3 regions of the Streptomyces sp. NPDC052042 genome follow, and region 2 is predicted to be linked to each of the others. Evidence: riboswitches for the same ligand, from Rfam matches in the RefSeq annotation. Region 2 holds a riboswitch; each other region holds the start of a gene.
The links. A riboswitch is a leader RNA that binds a small molecule or an ion and turns the genes downstream of it on or off. The one in region 2 is predicted to bind glycine.

Region 1 (5,744 bases), on a different contig from region 2:
CACCCCCTGGGAGTGGGGGTGGCGCCCCTGCCCGCCGCTGGTTACGCCGTCTCCAACGTGCTGGGGCGGTGGACCGGGCGGCACAGCGCCGGTGAGGATCCCTCCACCCTCACCGTGGGGTCGTTTCTCATCGGTGCAGCCGTGATGCTGCCGCTCGCCTGGGCCGAGGGCCTGGTAACGTGCAGCGCGCGCCTGGCCCAAGTGGCGTTGCCGATGCTGTACATCGCTGCGGTCACCACGGCGCTCGCCTGTCCGCTGCACTTCGCCGGGGTCGCTGCTCTGCCAGCGGCCACCGCGTCGGTGATGATGCTCCTCGAACCGGTCAGCGCGGCCGTCCTGGCCGTTGTGCTCCTGGAGGAACGGCTCACGGCGGCCACCGTCACGGGCACCGTTGTCCTGCTCGCTGCCATCGCCGGCCTCGCGGCCGCCGAGTCCTGACTGGACGCCAAGACCTCACGACCGTGACATAAGGCGCGTGGTGCGCAGGAACGGATTTCCTTCGCACCACACCGCAAGGCTCAGCCCCGGCTCCGCGTTGATGCGGTCGTCGCTCACATCACCCAACGGGACCCTGCCGCCCGATGCCGGGGGCTGAGCCGGCCTCAGTGGGCAGAGCATCGCTGAGCAGGCACGGGCCGGTGGGTACCGGTGAGCGGGTGTATCCGACACTGGCGTGATGGATCAGCTTGAGCAGACCGTAGGCCTCGTCCGCGACGTCGTGGGGCCGGAACTCCTCGGGACGTACCTTCACGGCTCCGCCGTGCTCGGGGGTCTCGCCCCGGCCAGCGACCTGGACATCCTGGCCGTCACCCGGCGGAGTCTTGACGAGGCGACGCGGCAGGCACTTGTCGAGGGCTTGCTGGACATTTCCGGCCTCACGCCCACTGTCCGGCCGGTTGAACTCACTGTCGTGGTCCAGTCCGAAGTCCGCCCCTGGCGGTTCCCGCCGATCGGAGACTTCCTCTACGGAGAGTGGCTGCGCGACGAATTCCAGGCGGGCGCGGCTCCGCGGCCCGGCCCGATGCCGGACCTGGCCCTGGTCCTCGCAGTGGTCCTGGCAGGCAACCACCCCCTGACCGGGCCGCCTCCGGCCGAGCTGCTGGATCCGGTGCCGCACACCGACCTCGTCCGGGCGAGCGTTGAGGCGATCCCCGAACTTCTGGCCGACCTACACGACGACACGCGCAACGTCCTGCTGACCCTCGCCCGCATCTGGGCCACCCTCGCCACAGGCGAGATCAAGACCAAGGACGCCGCCGCCCACTGGGCCATGGCCCACCTGCCCCCGGAACACCGCCCCGTCCTGGAACACGCCAGGAACTTGTACCTCACCTGTCACTATCAGGACGAGGTCTGGAGCAAGGAGCTGAAGGCCCAGGTACGTCCACACGTGGACGACGTGCTCACCCGCATCGACCACCTGCACCAACAGATATGAACCGCTCCCGGATACTCGGAGCGGCTGTACGCCGCGCGCGAAAGATACGCCAGCTACCCGCCGGACTTGCAGGCCCTGTTCGCGGGTCTCGGCCTGCCATGGGTCGATGTCCCGGTTCCGTCGTTGAGCAGCGCTTCGAGGCGGCCCTGGCTGATCTCCGGCTGGTACGGCGTCTAGGCGGTGTACCAGGCCGGATCCTCCAGCACGTTGCGCCGGATCACCGCGGGCGTGCTGGTCGCGTGGTAGCCGAGACCGGTCATCGGGACGGCCGTAGTGTTCCTGCCCGCAAGCTCCTGCAGCTCGGCGCGCGCCTCGGCTTCGGTGGCGGCGGGCAGCTTCAGGTCGGAGGTGCTCCGGATACCGCTCGGGACGGTGGCGTCGATGAGGTCGGCAAGGGTCGGGTAGCCGACTTCGGCAAGCATTTTGGCGCGGTCGGCGTGGTTGATGCCGATGTGACGTGCGGCGAACTCCCCGGATGGAGAAGAGGATTCGGGTGAGGTCATGGAGGGAGGCTCCCTGCTGAGGTCGCCGTGGGCGCGACGTTGTGTATGGGTGGCCTCCCCGCTCTGTCATCGGTACCTGAGAGCTTCACCGCCGGGTCCGGCGGTTTGCACCGGGGTGCAGGACGTGACGTCATGTCTTTCCAGAGTCGCCTTGCCGAAGCGGTAGTTGGGCCTGAGAGATTCCGGGGAGGATCTGCTCCTTCGGCGCAACGGTCCTCGAAGAGCGTGAGCTCTCCCGCACAGGATCATCAGCAGAGTATTCGGTTGTCGTGTGCTTCGAGAGGCAACGTACGGGCCCGATGCCCGGCGGCTGGACGTGATCGTCGAGCACCGGGCCCCGCCTTCATCCGACTCGATGGCCCCTCATGGACTCGCCGGACTGGATGCGCTGGCAGGGCTTCGGCGTAGTTCGATGCCGTCCGTTTTGATCATGTGAGGCCGAGGAGGGTGAGGGGCCTGGTTTGGCCCCGGGCTGTCCGTCGGAGTCCGGAGGCGATGTTGCGGACGCCGGCCAGGCGAAAAGCTCCGATCGCAAGGTTCCTGCAGGTGGCCATTGCTCGGGGTGCGTTCCCGGTCCGCAGCTGGGAGGCGTCCTCGGTGAACGTGACGTCCCTGACGTGGTGCAGGGCTTCGACGATCCAGTGCCCTCGGATCAGTCGGGCGAGCTGGGCCGGGCCAGCCTGCTCGGCGGTGAGGCTGGTGACCGCGTAGACCGTCTTGAGGCTGATCTTTCCGGTCTTGCGGTGGACGCGGCGGCGGACGATCTGCACGGCCTCGCGGGCGCCGGGGAAGAGCAGGTTGTTGACCGTGCAGACCTTCAGTCTGCGGATCTCGTGGCGGCCGTGACCGGTCGCGCAGGTCCTATCCTGCAGCGGAATCTACTTCCAGGGAAGGGACTTGAGCTGTTCGCGGAGCTTCTTGGAGTTGCGCTTCACGATCACTATGTAGTGGGCCTGCCGGTCGAGCAGGTAGACGGCGTGGTCGTGCTGGGTGTGCATCGCATCGCTGGTGACGACCGTGCCCGGCCAAGTTCTCAAGGGTGTCGAGCAGCGGCTGGAAGCAGGTGATCTCGTTGGTCTTCTCGCCGACGTCCATCTGGGCCAGGCCCAGTGCGCTCACGTGGTCGCATGCGGCCAGGAGGTGGATCTTCCGTCCCTTCACGCGGGCCGCACCCCGCAGCGACTTCCCGTCGACCGCGAGTCCTCGCAGCCCTTGACCACTGGTCTGCCGGTCCGCCAGCCAGGCTCCGACGCCCGGTCCAGGGCGTCCGCGTCGATTCTGGCGAGCAGTCGCCGGATCGTGGATTCCGCGGGCCAGGACCGTTTCGGGAACAGCGGATCTATGACCGTGCCGAGCCGTTCGAGCAGGACCGGCGGTGCGTCGGCCACCCATTCACCCACCGCGAGCAAGGACCGCGCTCCGGCGAGAACCGCGCAGGCCGTCAGTGCCAGGAGCGTCACAAGCGGATGCCGTACTCCCCGCGGGTCACGCGGGTCCGGGACCTGAGCAAGGCGTTCCAGCAATCCCGGAACCTCGTTCCCGGACGCTTCTGGGTGTGGCCTGAGCTGGTCAAAGGCAGTGGAGGTCAGAGATGATGCGTCGGCAGGCACGGGCAGTCCAAGGTCACAGAGCGTAGAGAACTCCATGATCACGGACGTCCGTGCCTGCTGTGTATCGAACCCCGCCCAACACGACGAGATGCCAGCAACCGGGCGTCAGCCGACTACGCCGAAGCCCTGGATGCGCTGGGCGCGTGCGTCACCCATGGACGTGGTGTCGCACTGGTATGGCGATGTACTTGTGTTCCAGGAACTCCTCAATGCCGACGCGACCGCCTTCTCGGCCGAGCCCCGACTGTTTGACTCCGCCGAACGGTGCAGCGGGGTTGGAAACGAGACCGGTGTTGAGGCCGATCATGCCTGATTCCAGCCTCTCGCTGATGTCGAGGGCCCGGTCGAGATCCCGGGTGAACATGTACGCTGCCAGCCCCCAGTCGGTGTCGTTGGCCAGCCTGACCGCCTCGTCCTCGTTATCGAAGGGGATGACGGGAGCGACCGGCCCGAAGATCTCCGTGTGGAGCAGTCGGCTTCCGGTGCTGACGCCGGTCAGCACGGTCGGCGGGTAGAAGTGGCCGGGGCCGTCGGGCACCTGTCCGGAGGCGACGACCTTCGCCCCTCGATCCAGAGCGTCGGAGACCAGAGACGACGTCTTTTCCTTCGCCACCGCGTCGATGAGCGGTCCGACGCGGACCTGGGGTTCGGTACCTGGTCCGACCGTGAGGGAGGCCATCCGCTCCCCCAGCCTCCCGGCGAACTCGTCGGCGATCGCTCGATGCACGTAAAAGCGGTTTGCGGCCGTACATGCCTCACCCATGTTGCGCATCTTGGCGGTCATCGCCCCCTCGACTGCCGCGTCGAGATCGGCGTCGGCGAAGACGAGGAACGGGGCGTTGCCGCCCAGTTCCATGGAGGTCCGGACCACGGCTTCAGCGCTCTGTGCCAGCAGCAGCCGTCCGACGGCGGTGGACCCGGTGAATGACAGCTTTCGGATACTGCCGCTGCGCAGCGCCGGCTCGACGACTTCCTGGGCCCTTGTGGTGGTGATGACGTTGAGTACGCCATCGGGCAGTCCCGCCTCTTGAAGAATTCTGGCGAGTGCAAGGCTGGAGAGCGGGGTCTGCGGCGCGGGCTTGAGCACCATGGTGCAGCCGGCGGCCACTGCTGGGCCGATCTTGCGGGTACCCATGGCGAGAGGGAAGTTCCAGGGTGTAACGAGCAGGCTCGGACCTACGGGCTGGCGGATCACCATCATCCGACCCCGTCCGTCGGGGGTGGTTGCCATGGTGCCGTCAACGCGCACGGCCTCCTCGGAGAACCACTGGAAGAACTCCGCCGCGTATGCGACCTCGCCCCGGGACTCGGCCAGAGGCTTTCCCATCTCCAGGGTCATCAGCAGGGCCAGGTCCTCGGAGCGCTCCAGAATCAGTTCGCAGGCCCGGCGCAGGATCGAGGCGCGAGCGGAGGGGGCGGTACGGGCCCATGCGGGCTGCGCCTCGACTGCGGCATTCACGGCCCGGGCACTGTCGACGGCGCTGCCGTCGGCGACCTTGCACAGCTCCGTTGCGGTCGCGGGGTTCTCGACCCCGAACCGGTGGCCGTCGGCCGCCGGAGACCAGTCCCCTGCGATGAACAGTTGGCGGGGTGTGTCGGCAATGACGCCGGCCTCGGTAATGTCAGGCATGGGGTATCTCGCTTCTGTTGGGGGATGGTGGGGCCTGGTGCGTCAGGAGGACGGCTCATCCAGCAGTTCTGCCAAGTGCACCGCCCCCGGTTCACGACCTGCGGTGAGCTGGTCGATCTGCGTCCGGCAGCCGAAGCCGTCGGCAAGCACAGGGGTGCCGGGCTCGGCGGCTTCCAGGCATGGGGCCAAGGCCAGGTCAGCGACCGCCATCGACAGGGAGTAGTGCTCGCGTTCGAAACCGAAGTTGCCTGCCACTCCGCAGCAGCCGGTGGCTTCGGTGACCCTGCCGACGCCCAGGGTCCGCAGCAGGTCGCGCTGCTCGGTGGCACCGAAGACGGCGTACTGGTGGCAGTGGGTCTGAAGCACTACTTCGGAGGGCACCCGACCTGGCCGCCAGCCGGACGAGGCCTGTTCACCCAGGGCGCCGGTGAAGGTGCGCACCCGGGCGGCGACCCGTCGTGCCGCTTCGGTGGGGACCAGTTCGGGGAGGTCCTTGGAGAGGGCTGCCGCGCAACTCGGTTCGGAGACCACGATGGGCGGCCCGGGCTCTCCGGGGGTGTCCA
Region 2 (5,744 bases):
CCCTCATCCGGCACAACCCCGCGGACGAACTGGCACGGCGGCGCAACCGCGCCGGATGACCCGGCCGGGGACCGGCGCGCGGCGATTGTCAGTGCCGTAGGGCAGCATCGGTAGATGTGAGAGCCGCGCCCACCATCCTGCATCTCGACATGGATGCCTTCTACGCCTCCGCGGAGCAGGCGGCGAAGCCCAGTCTGCGGGGAAAGCCGGTCGTGGTGGGCGGTCTGGGGCCGCGCGGGGTCGTCGCCACGGCGTCGTACGAGGCCCGCCGGTTCGGCGTGCATTCGGCCATGCCGATGGGGCAGGCGCGGCGTCTGGCGCCCAACGCGGCCTATCTGGTGCCCCGCTTCCATCTGTACCGGACGGTCAGCGACCAGGTGATGGAGCTGCTGGGGCGGCTGTCCCCGCTGGTGGAGCCGCTCAGCCTGGATGAGGCGTTCGTCGACCTGGAAGCCGGCGGGGCGGCGGATGACACGGCCTCCGCACTGGCGATCGGGAAGGAACTGCGCGTGGTCATCGAGGCCGTCACCGGGCTCACCGGCTCGGTCGGCCTCGCCGGTTCCAAGATGCTCGCCAAGATCGCCTCGGAACAGGCGAAGCCGAACGGGCTGCGGCTCATCGAACCGGGGACGGAACGGGAACTGCTCGCGCCCATGCCCGTGCGGATCCTCCCCGGCGTCGGGCCCGCCACGGCCGACCACCTGCGCCGTGCCGGGATGATGACGGTCGACGACCTGGTCGAAGCGGGGGAGGCGGAGCTCGTACGGCTGCTCGGCAGGGCACACGGCGGCTCACTGCACCGCATGGCCCTCGGCCACGACGACCGGCCCGTGGTCGCCGAACGCGACGCGAAGTCGGTGTCGGTCGAGGACACCTTCGACGCCGACCTGCACGACCGGGTGCGGGTCAGGACGGAGGTGGAGCGGCTGGCCGACCGGTGCGTCCGGCGGCTGCGGGAGGCGGGGAGATCCGGGCGCACGGTGGTGCTGAAGGTGCGCCGCTACGACTTCTCCACGCTCACGCGGTCGGAGACGCTGCGCGGGCCCACGGACGACCCAGCGGTGGTCCGGGAGGCCGCCACACGGCTCCTGGAGGCCGTCGACACCACCGGAGGCGTACGGCTCCTGGGTGTCGGCGTCTCGGGCCTCGCCGACTACACCCAGGAGGATCTGTTCGCCCAGGCCGCCGTTGAGCGGGCCGCCGCCGAGGACACGGCCGAGAAGGGCGCGGAGGAGGGCGACGAGCCGGACGGGGCGGCCGCCGACCCGCACGGCGAGGCGCCGCAGCCCACCGAAGGGCTCGCGGCCCGGGACTGGCCCGCGGGCCGCGACGTCCACCACGACACCTACGGCCACGGCTGGGTGCAGGGCAGCGGGCTCGGCCGGGTGACGGTCCGGTTCGAGGAACCCTGGTCGGCGCCCGGCCGGGTGCGCACGTTCCGGACCGACGACCAGCGGCTTCGGCCCGCCGAGCCGAAGCCGCTGGTGCGCGATCCGGTGGACTACTCCTCCTGGCCGGCCAGCCTGCCGAAGTCCCTGTCCGGGGCGGTCTGCCCGGGCGAGGAGTCGAGGCCGTAGTGCCGGTACAGCTGAAGCTCCTGCTCCGGCGAGAGATGACGGCCGACACCGAAGTCGGGCGCTTCCTTGATCAGGGCGCGGTCGAAGGGGACGCGCAGGGTGTCGTCCACGAATTCGCTGGGTTCCAACGGGACGAAAGCGTCCCGGCTGAAGAGTCCGGTACGTACGGCCGCCCACTCGGGCACGCCGGTCGCGTCGTCGAGGTACACCTCGTCCACGGTTCCGATCTTGGTGCCCTTGCGGTCGAACGCCTTGCGGCCGATCAGGCTGCGCGGATCGATGTCGGTCTGCACGATCCCTCCCACAGGTCGCGACTACTCCACAAGCACTGACTACTCCACAAGCACTACAGAAGGGCACAATCGGGGGGTTGGCCACTCGAGAATTCCGTCACGGGCCCCGCTGGTAGGCTGGTGACGGCCGCTGACCCCGTGCGGGAGAGCCTCCGGAACCGTCCGTAGGCGCCGAAGGAGCAAATCCTCCCCGGAATCTCTCAGGCCCCCGTACCGCGCGGACGAGGTCACTCTGGAAAGCAGGGCGGGTCCCGTGCGGCCGAGTGCCGGTACGGTTCCCGTCCTCACCGACGGTGAAAGCCGGTACGCCGTAGGCGTGCCGGTGAAGCTCTCAGGTCGAGATGACAGAGGGGGAGGCCGTTCGGGCACCCGCGCCGCGGTGCCCCTCGCAGGTCCTGACAGACCAGGAGGCCTCCACCATGACCCCCCGTCGCACTCCGCTCGCCGAGCTGGAGCAGGGCATTCCGTTCGAACAGCGCCACATCGGTCCCGATGCCGAGGCGCAGTCGAAGATGCTCGCCCAGGTCGGTTACGGATCGCTGGACGAGCTGACCGCCGCCGCGGTGCCCGACGTGATCAAGAGCGCCGAGGCACTCGGGCTGCCAGGTGCCCGCACCGAGGCCGAGGTCCTCGCCGAGCTCCGTTCCCTGGCCGACCGCAACCAGATCCTGGCCCCGATGATCGGGCTCGGCTACTACGGCACCTTCACCCCGCCGGTGATCCTCCGCAACGTCATGGAGAACCCCGCGTGGTACACGGCCTACACGCCGTACCAGCCGGAGATCTCGCAGGGCCGGCTGGAGGCGCTGCTCAACTTCCAGACGATGGTCGCCGACCTCACCGGTCTGCCCACCTCCGGCGCCTCCCTGCTCGACGAGGGCACCGCGGCTGCCGAGGCCATGGCGCTCTCGCGGCGGATCGGCAAGGTCAAGGACGGCGTCTTCCTGGTCGACGCCGACGCCCTGCCGCAGACGATCGCCGTCATCGAGACACGCGCCGAACCGACCGGCGTCGAGGTCGTCGTCGCCGACCTCACCGACGGCATCCCTGCCGAGATCGCCGAGCGCGGTGTCTTCGGCGTGCTGGTGCAGTACCCCGGTGCGTCCGGCGCGGTCCGCGACCCGCGTGCCCTCATCGAGCAGGCCCATGAGCTCGGCGCGATCGTCACCGTCGCCGCCGATCTGCTCGCCCTCACCCTGCTCACCTCGCCGGGCGGCCTGGGCGCCGACATCGCCGTCGGCACCACTCAGCGCTTCGGCGTCCCCATGGGCTTCGGCGGGCCGCACGCCGGCTACATGGCCGTGCGCGAGAAGTTCGCCCGCAACCTGCCCGGACGCCTGGTCGGCGTCTCCGTCGACGCGGACGGCGACAAGGCGTACCGGCTGGCCCTGCAGACCCGTGAGCAGCACATCCGCCGGGAGAAGGCCACCAGCAACATCTGCACCGCCCAGGTGCTGCTCGCCGTCATGGCCGGGATGTACGCCGTCTACCACGGCCCCGACGGGCTGCGCCTGATCGCCCGGCGCACCCACCGCTACGCCGCGGTCCTCGCCGCCGGTCTGCGGGCCTCCGGCGCCGACGTGGTCACCGACGGTTTCTTCGACACCGTCACCGTGCGTGTCCCGGGGAAGGCCGCCGATGTCGTGGCCGGGGCCCGCGAGCGCGGGGTCAACCTGCGTCTCGTCGACGCCGACCTGGTCTCCGTCGCCTGCGACGAGACCACCACGCGTACGCAGATCGCCACCGTCTGGGCCGCCTTCGGCGCCGAGGGCGACATCGACGCGCTGGACTCCGGGGCCGCCGACGCGCTCCCCGAGGACCTGCTGCGCACCGACGCGTTCCTCACCCACCCGGTCTTCCACCAGCACCGTTCCGAGACGGCCATGCTGCGCTACCTGCGCAGGCTCGCCGACCGGGACTACGCTCTGGACCGCGGCATGATCCCGCTCGGCTCCTGCACCATGAAGCTGAACGCGACGACCGAGATGGAGCCGGTCACCTGGCCCGAGTTCGGCGGGCTGCACCCCTTCGCCCCGGCTGAGCAGGCGCAGGGCTTCCTCTCCCTCATCCATGAGCTGGAGGAGCGCCTGGCCGAGGTCACCGGGTACGACACGGTGTCGCTCCAGCCGAACGCCGGCTCGCAGGGCGAGTTCGCGGGTCTGCTGGCCGTCCGCGCCTACCACCGGGCCAACGGCGACGAGCAGCGGACCGTCTGCCTCATCCCGTCCTCCGCGCACGGGACCAACGCCGCCAGTGCGGTGATGGCCGGCATGAAGGTCGTCGTGGTGAAGACCGCCGAGAACGGCGAGATCGACGTCGAGGACCTGCGGGCCAAGATCGAGAAGCACCGTGACGAGCTCGCCGTGCTCATGATCACCTACCCGTCGACGCACGGCGTGTTCGAGGAGCACGTCGCGGACATCTGCGCCGAGGTGCACGACGCCGGCGGCCAGGTGTACGTCGACGGCGCCAACCTCAACGCCCTGGTCGGCCTGGCGAGGCCGGGCCGGTTCGGCGGCGACGTGTCGCACCTGAACCTGCACAAGACCTTCTGCATCCCGCACGGTGGCGGCGGCCCCGGCGTCGGCCCGGTCGCCGTCGGGGCACACCTTGCGCCGTACCTGCCCAACCACCCGCTGCAGCCCGCCGCGGGCCCCGAGACCGGGGTCGGCCCGGTCTCGGCCGCCCCGTGGGGCTCGGCCGGCATCCTGCCCATCTCCTGGGCGTACGTCCGCCTGATGGGCGGCGAGGGGCTGAAGCGCGCGACGCAGACCGCCGTGCTCGCGGCCAACTACATCGCCAAGCGGCTGGAGCCGCACTTCCCGATCCTGTACAGCGGCCCGGCGGGGCTGGTCGCGCACGAGTGCATCGTGGACCTCCGGCCGATCTCCAAGGCCACCGGCGTCAGCGTCGACGACGTCGCCAAGCGGCTGATCGACTACGGCTTCCACGCGCCGACCATGTCGTTCCCGGTGGCCGGGACGCTGATGATCGAGCCGACCGAGAGCGAGGACCTCGCGGAGCTCGACCGCTTCTGCGACACGATGATCGCCATCCGCGGCGAGATCGAGAAGGTCGCCTCGGGGGAGTGGAGCGCGGACGACAACCCGCTGCGCAACGCGCCGCACACGGCGGCGATGCTGGGCGGGGAGTGGGAGCACGCCTACAGCCGTGAGGAGGCCGTCTTCCCGGCCGGCGTCCGTGCCGCCGACAAGTACTGGCCGCCGGTGCGCCGGCTCGACGGTGCCTTCGGTGACCGCAACCTCGTCTGCTCCTGCCCGCCGCTCGACGAGTACGACAACTGACGCGCGAACGTTTGTGCAGGACGCGGAACGACGCGGACGCGCGTCGGGGCCGGTGCGGAGACATCTCCGGGCCGGCCCCCGTTCGTGTCGGGCCGCGGTCAGGCGGCCGGCATCACCCGGTCGGTCGCCAGAGACCGATGGGGGGCGATGATCTGCCCGTCCGGGAGCAGCTCGCCGGTGTCCTCGAAGAGGAGGACGCCGTTGCACAGCAGGCTCCAGCCCTGTTCCGGGTGGTGCGCCACGAGTCGGGCGGCTTCCCGGCCGGCTGCGTCGGCGGTGGGGCAGGGTGGCTGGTGCTGGCACATGGATGGGTTCTTTCGCTGAGTCATGGCTGATGTCCCGCGGCTCGACGGGGTGTTCACGGCCGCTCCCCCGTATCGACAGGTCTGGTCCCAGTGTTGCCCCATGGGCGTCGTTCCGCAGGGATTTCGCGGCAGCACTTCCCGTTACCCGGATGGCGTGTCACCCGGCCGGACGGCTCACCGCAATCGCACTGCCCTTTCGGGTGGTTCGGGGTGGCCGGAACGGGCTAGTGCCGTATCAGGCAACGTTCGCCCCGTCGCGACGTC
Region 3 (5,744 bases), on a different contig from region 2:
GTGCGTGGTGGTCGTGACGACGTGGGCGTGCGGCACCGGGTTGGGGTGCAGGCCGGCGGCCACCAGCCCGGCGAAGTGCGCCATGTCGACCATCAGGTAGGCGCCGACCTCGTCCGCGATCCGCCGGAAGGCGGCGAAGTCGAGCTGGCGGGGGTACGCGGACCAGCCGGCGACGATCAGCTTCGGCTTGGCCTCCTTGGCCAGGCGCTCGACCTCGGCCATGTCCACGATGCCGCTCTCGTCGACGTGGTACGGGACCACGTTGTAGAGCTTGCCGGAGAAGTTGATCTTCATGCCGTGGGTCAGGTGACCGCCATGGGCCAGATTGAGGCCCATGATCGTGTCGCCCGGCTGCAGCAGCGCGAACATCGCGGCGGCGTTGGCCTGCGCACCGGAGTGCGGCTGGACGTTCGCGGCCTCGGCGCCGAACAGTGCCTTGATCCGGTCGATGGCGATCTGCTCGACGACGTCGACGTGCTCGCAGCCGCCGTAGTAGCGGCGGCCGGGGTAGCCCTCGGCGTACTTGTTGGTGAGGACGGAGCCCTGGGCCTCCATCACCGCGACCGGAGCGAAGTTCTCCGACGCGATCATTTCGAGGGTGGACTGCTGTCGGTGGAGCTCGGCGTCGACGGCGGCGGCGACGTCCGGGTCCAGCTCGTGGAGTGAGGAGTTGAGAAGCGACATCAGGGGGTCCCTTGGGGTCTCAGTTGCCGGAGAACTCGGTGTACTCGTCGGCGGAGAGCAGGTCCTTCGGCTCCTCCGCGATACGTACCTTGAACAGCCAGCCGCCTTCGAAGGGAGCGGAGTTCACCAGCGACGGGTCGTCCACGACGTCCTGGTTCGCGGCGGTGACCTCGCCGGTCACCGGCGAGTACAGGTCGCTCACCGACTTGGTCGACTCCAGCTCGCCGCAGGTCTCGCCCGCGGTCACCGTGTCACCGACCTCGGGGAGCTGTGCGTAGACGACGTCACCGAGCGCGTTGGCGGCGAACTCGGTGATGCCGACCGTGGCCACACCGTCCTCGAGGGCCGACAGCCACTCGTGCTCCTTGCTGTAACGCAGCTGCTGGGGGTTGCTCATGACCTGAATTCTCCTGTACGAGGGGGAGTGCTGATGAACAGTGGTCTTACGGTGTGAGACGCGATTACGTCACGTTCGGAGCGGGCGGACGCCGTCCGCGGCGCCGGAACCGCTCGGGGCGCCGCGGACGATCGTCACTTCCGGCGCTTGTAGAACGGCAGCGCCACGACCTGGTACGGCTCGTGGTTGCCCCGGATGTCCACCCCGACGCCCTCGGTGCCGGGCGCGGCGTACTCGGCGTCGACGTACGCGATGGCGATCGGCTTGCCGAGGGTGGGCGACGGGGTGCCCGAGGTCACCTCGCCGACGACCTCGCCGCCGACGACCACGGAGTAACCGGCGCGCGGCACCCGGCGGCCCTCGGCGACCAGCCCGACGAGCTTGCGGGGCGGGACGGCCTCGGCGCGTTCGGCGGCGGCCTCCAGAGCCTCGCGGCCGACGAAGTCGCCCTCCTTCTCGAACTTCACGATCCGGCCGAGACCGGCGTCGAACGGGGTCAGGCCGGTGGTCAGCTCGTGGCCGTAGAGCGGCATGCCCGCCTCCAGGCGGAGCGTGTCGCGGCAGGAGAGTCCGCACGGGACCAGGCCGTGCGGGGCGCCCGCCTCGGTCAGGGCCTTCCACAGCCCCTCGGCGTGCTCGGGGGCGACGAACAGTTCGAAGCCGTCCTCCCCGGTGTAGCCGGTGCGGGCGATCAGCGCGGGGACGCCGGCGACCGTGCCCGGCAGCCCGGCGTAGTACTTCAGGCCGTCCAGATCGGCATCGGTGACGGAGGCCAGGACGGCGGGGGACGCGGGGCCCTGCACGGCGAGCAGCGCGTACGCGTCGCGGTCGTCGCGCACCTCGGTGTCGAAGCCCTCGGCCCGCGCGGTCAGCGCGTCCAGCACGATCTGGGCGTTGCCCGCGTTGGCCACGACCAGGTACTCGTGCTCGCCCAGCCGGTAGACGATCAGGTCGTCGAGGATGCCGCCGTCCTCGGCGCAGATCATCGTGTAGCGGGCGCGGCCGATGGCGACGGTGCCGAGGTTGCCCACCAGGGCGTGGTTCAGGAAGGCGACGGCCTCGGGGCCGGTGACGGTGATCTCACCCATGTGCGAGAGGTCGAAGAGGCCGGCCTTGGTACGGACCGCGTTGTGCTCGTCGCGTTCGCTGGCGTACCGCAGCGGCATGTCCCAGCCCGCGAAGTCGGTCATGGTCGCGCCCAGCGAACGGTGCAGGGCGTCGAGGGCGGTGCGGCGGGGGGCGGTGGTCATGGTGTGGCTCCCGGGGCATGACGGCGAGGACGAACCCTCCCCATCTGTCATCGGAACCTGAGAGGTTCGCCGAAAGCCCCCGAAGGGTCGGGTTCGGCTTGCACCTTGGGTGGAGCCGCGAAGCGGCCCGCTTTTCAGATCTGCCTCATCCACACGGTACGGGGCCTGAGAGATTCAAGGGAGGATCTTGCTCCTTCGGCGCCCGGCCCACACGGCGACCGGAACTCTCCCGTGCGGATTCAAACGGCCTTTATGCAGTTGGCCGGGCCATCATCGCACGCATCGGGCCGGAGTGGGGCCCCGGTCCCCGGGGCAGTCCAACGGCGTGGACGGTTGTGCCGCATTACCTCTTCTTTACACTTCGGCCATGAGCGGACATCCAGCAGGGGGAGGGCGATGACGTTACGGCGGTACGCGACGATCGCGGGGGCCGGGCACGGCGCGCTGCCCGCGCGTGCCGGGGCCCCGGCAGGGCACATGCTCGCCGGACCCGCGCCGGTGGTACGCGACCTGCGGCGACGCGGCGGGCGTGCGCCGCGGAGCCTGGACTTCGCGGTGGGCGACGTGGTGGTGGTCTCCGGGCTGCCCGGCAGCGGCAAGTCCACGCTCATACGGCGGGTGGCCACGGTCCGCACCGTCGATTCCCAGGACACCCGGGACCGCTGGGCGCGGTCGGTGCCCCGCCTGCTCCCGTACGTCCTCTACCGCCCCCTCGTCCGCCTCGCCCACTACGTGGGGCTGCGGCGGGCCCTGTGCTCGGGCGAGTCAGTCGTCGTGCACGACTGCGGAACGCAGGCGTGGGTACGCCGCTGGCTGGCCCGGGACGCGCGGCGCCGGGGCCGGGACCTCCATCTGCTCCTGCTCGACGTCACACCGCAGACCGCGAGGGAGGGGCAGCGGGAACGCGGCCGGGGCGTGTCCGGGTACGCGTTCGCCCGGCACCGCAGGGCCGTGGGCCGGCTGCTCCGGGACGCCGAGAAGGGGCTGCTGCCGTCCGGCTGCGCCTCGGCGGTGCTCCTGGACCGGGAGGCGGCCGGGCTGCTGGACCGCATCACATTCACCGGAGCCCGCTCGGGCCCGGGCATGTCCCGGGGCGGACGTTAACCTTCTGCCGGAAGGCTCGGGCGAGAAGGGGAAGCAGTGGACGTTCCGGCGCAGGTCCAGTCCCATCCGGAAAACGGATGGCCGGCCAATGAGCTCGAAGAGGTGCTGGCGGCCTCGGTGGGTGCGACGGAGGCCGGCGGGCGCCTCGTCGAGGTGCTCGGGCGCAGCCATGTCTGGGTGCCGCTGCCCAACGGTGGCAGCACCGAATCCACGGACCTGGACCTGCCGGCGCTGGAGATCGACGGGGCCGCGTTCGTCCCCGTCTTCAGCTCCGAACAGCAGTTCCTCGCCTGTGTCGGTGACCGGATGCCCTACACGGTCGCCCCCGCCGTCGAATTCGCCCGCGGCCTGCCCCCGCAGCTCGGCATAGCCGTGAACCCCGGGGGCGCGGTCGGGATGCCGCTGCCGCCGCCCGCCGTGGCCGAGCTCTGCCGGGCCGGACGCACCCAGCTGGACGGACCGGCCACCGGTGGCCGGGTCCGCCTGTACGAGCCGGACTGGCAGGAGGAGCCCGTCGACTTCCTCGCCGCCGCCGCCGGGGAGTTCGAGGAGAGCGGTGTCGTGCTCACCGCCCGCCGCGCGCTGGCCAGCGTCGAGGGCGGGGAGCCCGTTCTCTTCGTCGGCGTCGAGTTCATCACCTGGGACGAGGCCGCGCGCGACGTTCCGATGAACGCGCTGGGCCGTGCGCTCGGCCGGGTGGCGGTGCCCTGGCCGGTCAACCTGGTCCTGCTCGACGTGGCGCAGGATCCGGTCGGGGACTGGATGCGGGAGCGGATCCGCCCCTTCTACCAGCGCGTGCAGCGGTAGCGAACGCCTGTGCGGGGTGTGCGCGGCGTGGACCACCGTGCCGGCCCACGGCGTCAAGTCGGTGTCAGGAGCGGGACATAAGCTGGTTTCATGGCGGGTGCCGGGTCATCGTGCCGCACCCGTGTACCCCGGGAGCGACGGGTCGGCACAGTGGATCGAAGAGGGGCGGGACCAGGTGAGTGCGTCAGGCACCGCGGCGGCCGGGCAGGTCGAGCACATGCTGCGCCAAGTGATGCCCGGGCGCTACGACGCGTACGAGGCGCTGCTCCAGGCGCTCGCGAGCGGCCGGATCTGGATGCTTCTCTGGAACGGGCAGGCCGGTTCGCCCGACGCCCAGTACGGGAACATGGAGATCGACGGCCTCGGGTACGCCCCCTGCGTGACCTCCGCCCAGGAGCTTTCGGCCAGCGGCTGGGCCCGGGCGCATGAGGTGGTCACCGGCCTCGACATCGCCCGCGCCCTGTTTCCCGACCGCTGGGGCATCTGGCTCAACCCGCACGCCCCGGGCGGCGGCGTCGGCGTCCCCTGGCTGGATCTGCGCCGGATCGCGACCGGCCTCGACCGGATGCCCGCCGGCCCGCTCCGGCTCACCGAACCGGCGATCGAGATCCCGCAGTTCTACGCCCTGCTCGCGCAGAACGCCCATCACACCCCCGCGGTCCGCTCGCTGCGCCGCGCCTGGGTGCAGCCCGCGCTCGGCACGCCGTACCTCGCCATCGGCCTCGATCTGTACGACATCAGCCCGCCGTCCGTCGAGGTGGTGCGCGCGATGATGCGGCAGTCGGTCGCCGCGGTCCCGGAGGGGCTGCCCGTCTCCACCGTCGCGATGTCCGACGAGTACGACCCGGTCGCGATGTGGCTGCGCGCCAACTCCCGTCCCTTCTACGACCGCGAGGCCCACGCTCCGGCGGCCGGCTACGGCTATCCGCCGCCGCGGGGCGCGTACTGACACCGGTCCTCCGCGGGACGTACGGCGTACCGCGAACCGCGCGGCGGCCTTCGAGCGGGCGCTCACCGAGCCTTCGCGCGCGTGCGCACACCCACGGCCCTTCGACCTTCGGAACGCCGGGCCTCCGCTCGCGTACACGCACCCGCGCGTCCACGCCCTGGTCCTCGAAGCCGGGCCCCGCGCGGCCGACGCGGACCGTCGCCGCGGAGGCGTACGGCCGCCGACCCCGACTCCTCGCCCAGACCCGGCTCCTCGCCCAGACCCGGCTCCTCGCCCAGACCCGGCTCCTCGCCCAGACCCGGCTCCTCGCCCGGTCCCCGGCTCCTCGCCCGGTCCCCGGCTCCTCGCCCGGTCCCCGGCTCCTCGCCCGGTCCCCGGCTCCTGGACCGGCCCCGTTCCGTCGGCGCCAGGGTGGCTTCGGCAGTCTCAAGTACCCGTGATCGGCCGCGAGTTGACCACACCCGCCACATCCGTAACACAGCCGTCCGGCCAGGATGACCGGAACGTGTGATGCGCACTGCGGATATCGGACATGTTCGTTCAGGGGCCGTCT

Region 1: it holds a riboswitch for glycine, as region 2 does, so the genes downstream of both, ACIHCL_RS34665 (glycine dehydrogenase (aminomethyl-transferring)) here and gcvP (aminomethyl-transferring glycine dehydrogenase) in region 2, are expected to answer to the same signal.
Region 3: it holds a riboswitch for glycine, as region 2 does, so the genes downstream of both, gcvT (glycine cleavage system aminomethyltransferase GcvT) here and gcvP (aminomethyl-transferring glycine dehydrogenase) in region 2, are expected to answer to the same signal.

Annotation. Positions count from the first base shown of each region.
Region 1 is NZ_JBIUBU010000041.1:18,353-24,096, forward strand. Features, by position in the region: gene ACIHCL_RS34650 (DMT family transporter) at 1-145, shown strand, start outside; gene ACIHCL_RS34655 (EamA family transporter) at 58-438, shown strand; gene ACIHCL_RS34660 (aminoglycoside adenylyltransferase family protein) at 677-1,438, shown strand; partial or broken gene ACIHCL_RS34665 (glycine dehydrogenase (aminomethyl-transferring)) at 1,534-1,941, opposite strand; glycine riboswitch at 2,092-2,189, opposite strand; gene ACIHCL_RS34670 (ISAs1 family transposase) at 2,370-2,819, opposite strand; gene ACIHCL_RS34675 (hypothetical protein) at 2,820-2,978, opposite strand; gene ACIHCL_RS34680 (transposase family protein) at 3,099-3,587, opposite strand; gene ACIHCL_RS34685 (NAD-dependent succinate-semialdehyde dehydrogenase) at 3,700-5,181, opposite strand; gene ACIHCL_RS34690 (FAD-binding and (Fe-S)-binding domain-containing protein) at 5,224-5,744, opposite strand, start outside.
Region 2 is NZ_JBIUBU010000012.1:223,086-228,829, reverse strand. Features, by position in the region: gene ACIHCL_RS21365 (MerR family transcriptional regulator) at 1-59, shown strand, start outside; gene ACIHCL_RS21360 (DNA polymerase IV) at 117-1,577, shown strand; gene ACIHCL_RS21355 (PRC-barrel domain-containing protein) at 1,502-1,870, opposite strand; glycine riboswitch at 2,002-2,096, shown strand; gene gcvP (aminomethyl-transferring glycine dehydrogenase) at 2,290-5,175, shown strand; gene ACIHCL_RS21345 (DUF5999 family protein) at 5,274-5,480, opposite strand.
Region 3 is NZ_JBIUBU010000003.1:211,369-217,112, forward strand. Features, by position in the region: gene glyA (serine hydroxymethyltransferase) at 1-684, opposite strand, end outside; gene gcvH (glycine cleavage system protein GcvH) at 704-1,081, opposite strand; gene gcvT (glycine cleavage system aminomethyltransferase GcvT) at 1,216-2,331, opposite strand; glycine riboswitch at 2,476-2,573, opposite strand; gene ACIHCL_RS08350 (AAA family ATPase) at 2,728-3,435, shown strand; gene ACIHCL_RS08355 (enhanced serine sensitivity protein SseB) at 3,472-4,242, shown strand; gene ACIHCL_RS08360 (enhanced serine sensitivity protein SseB C-terminal domain-containing protein) at 4,418-5,191, shown strand.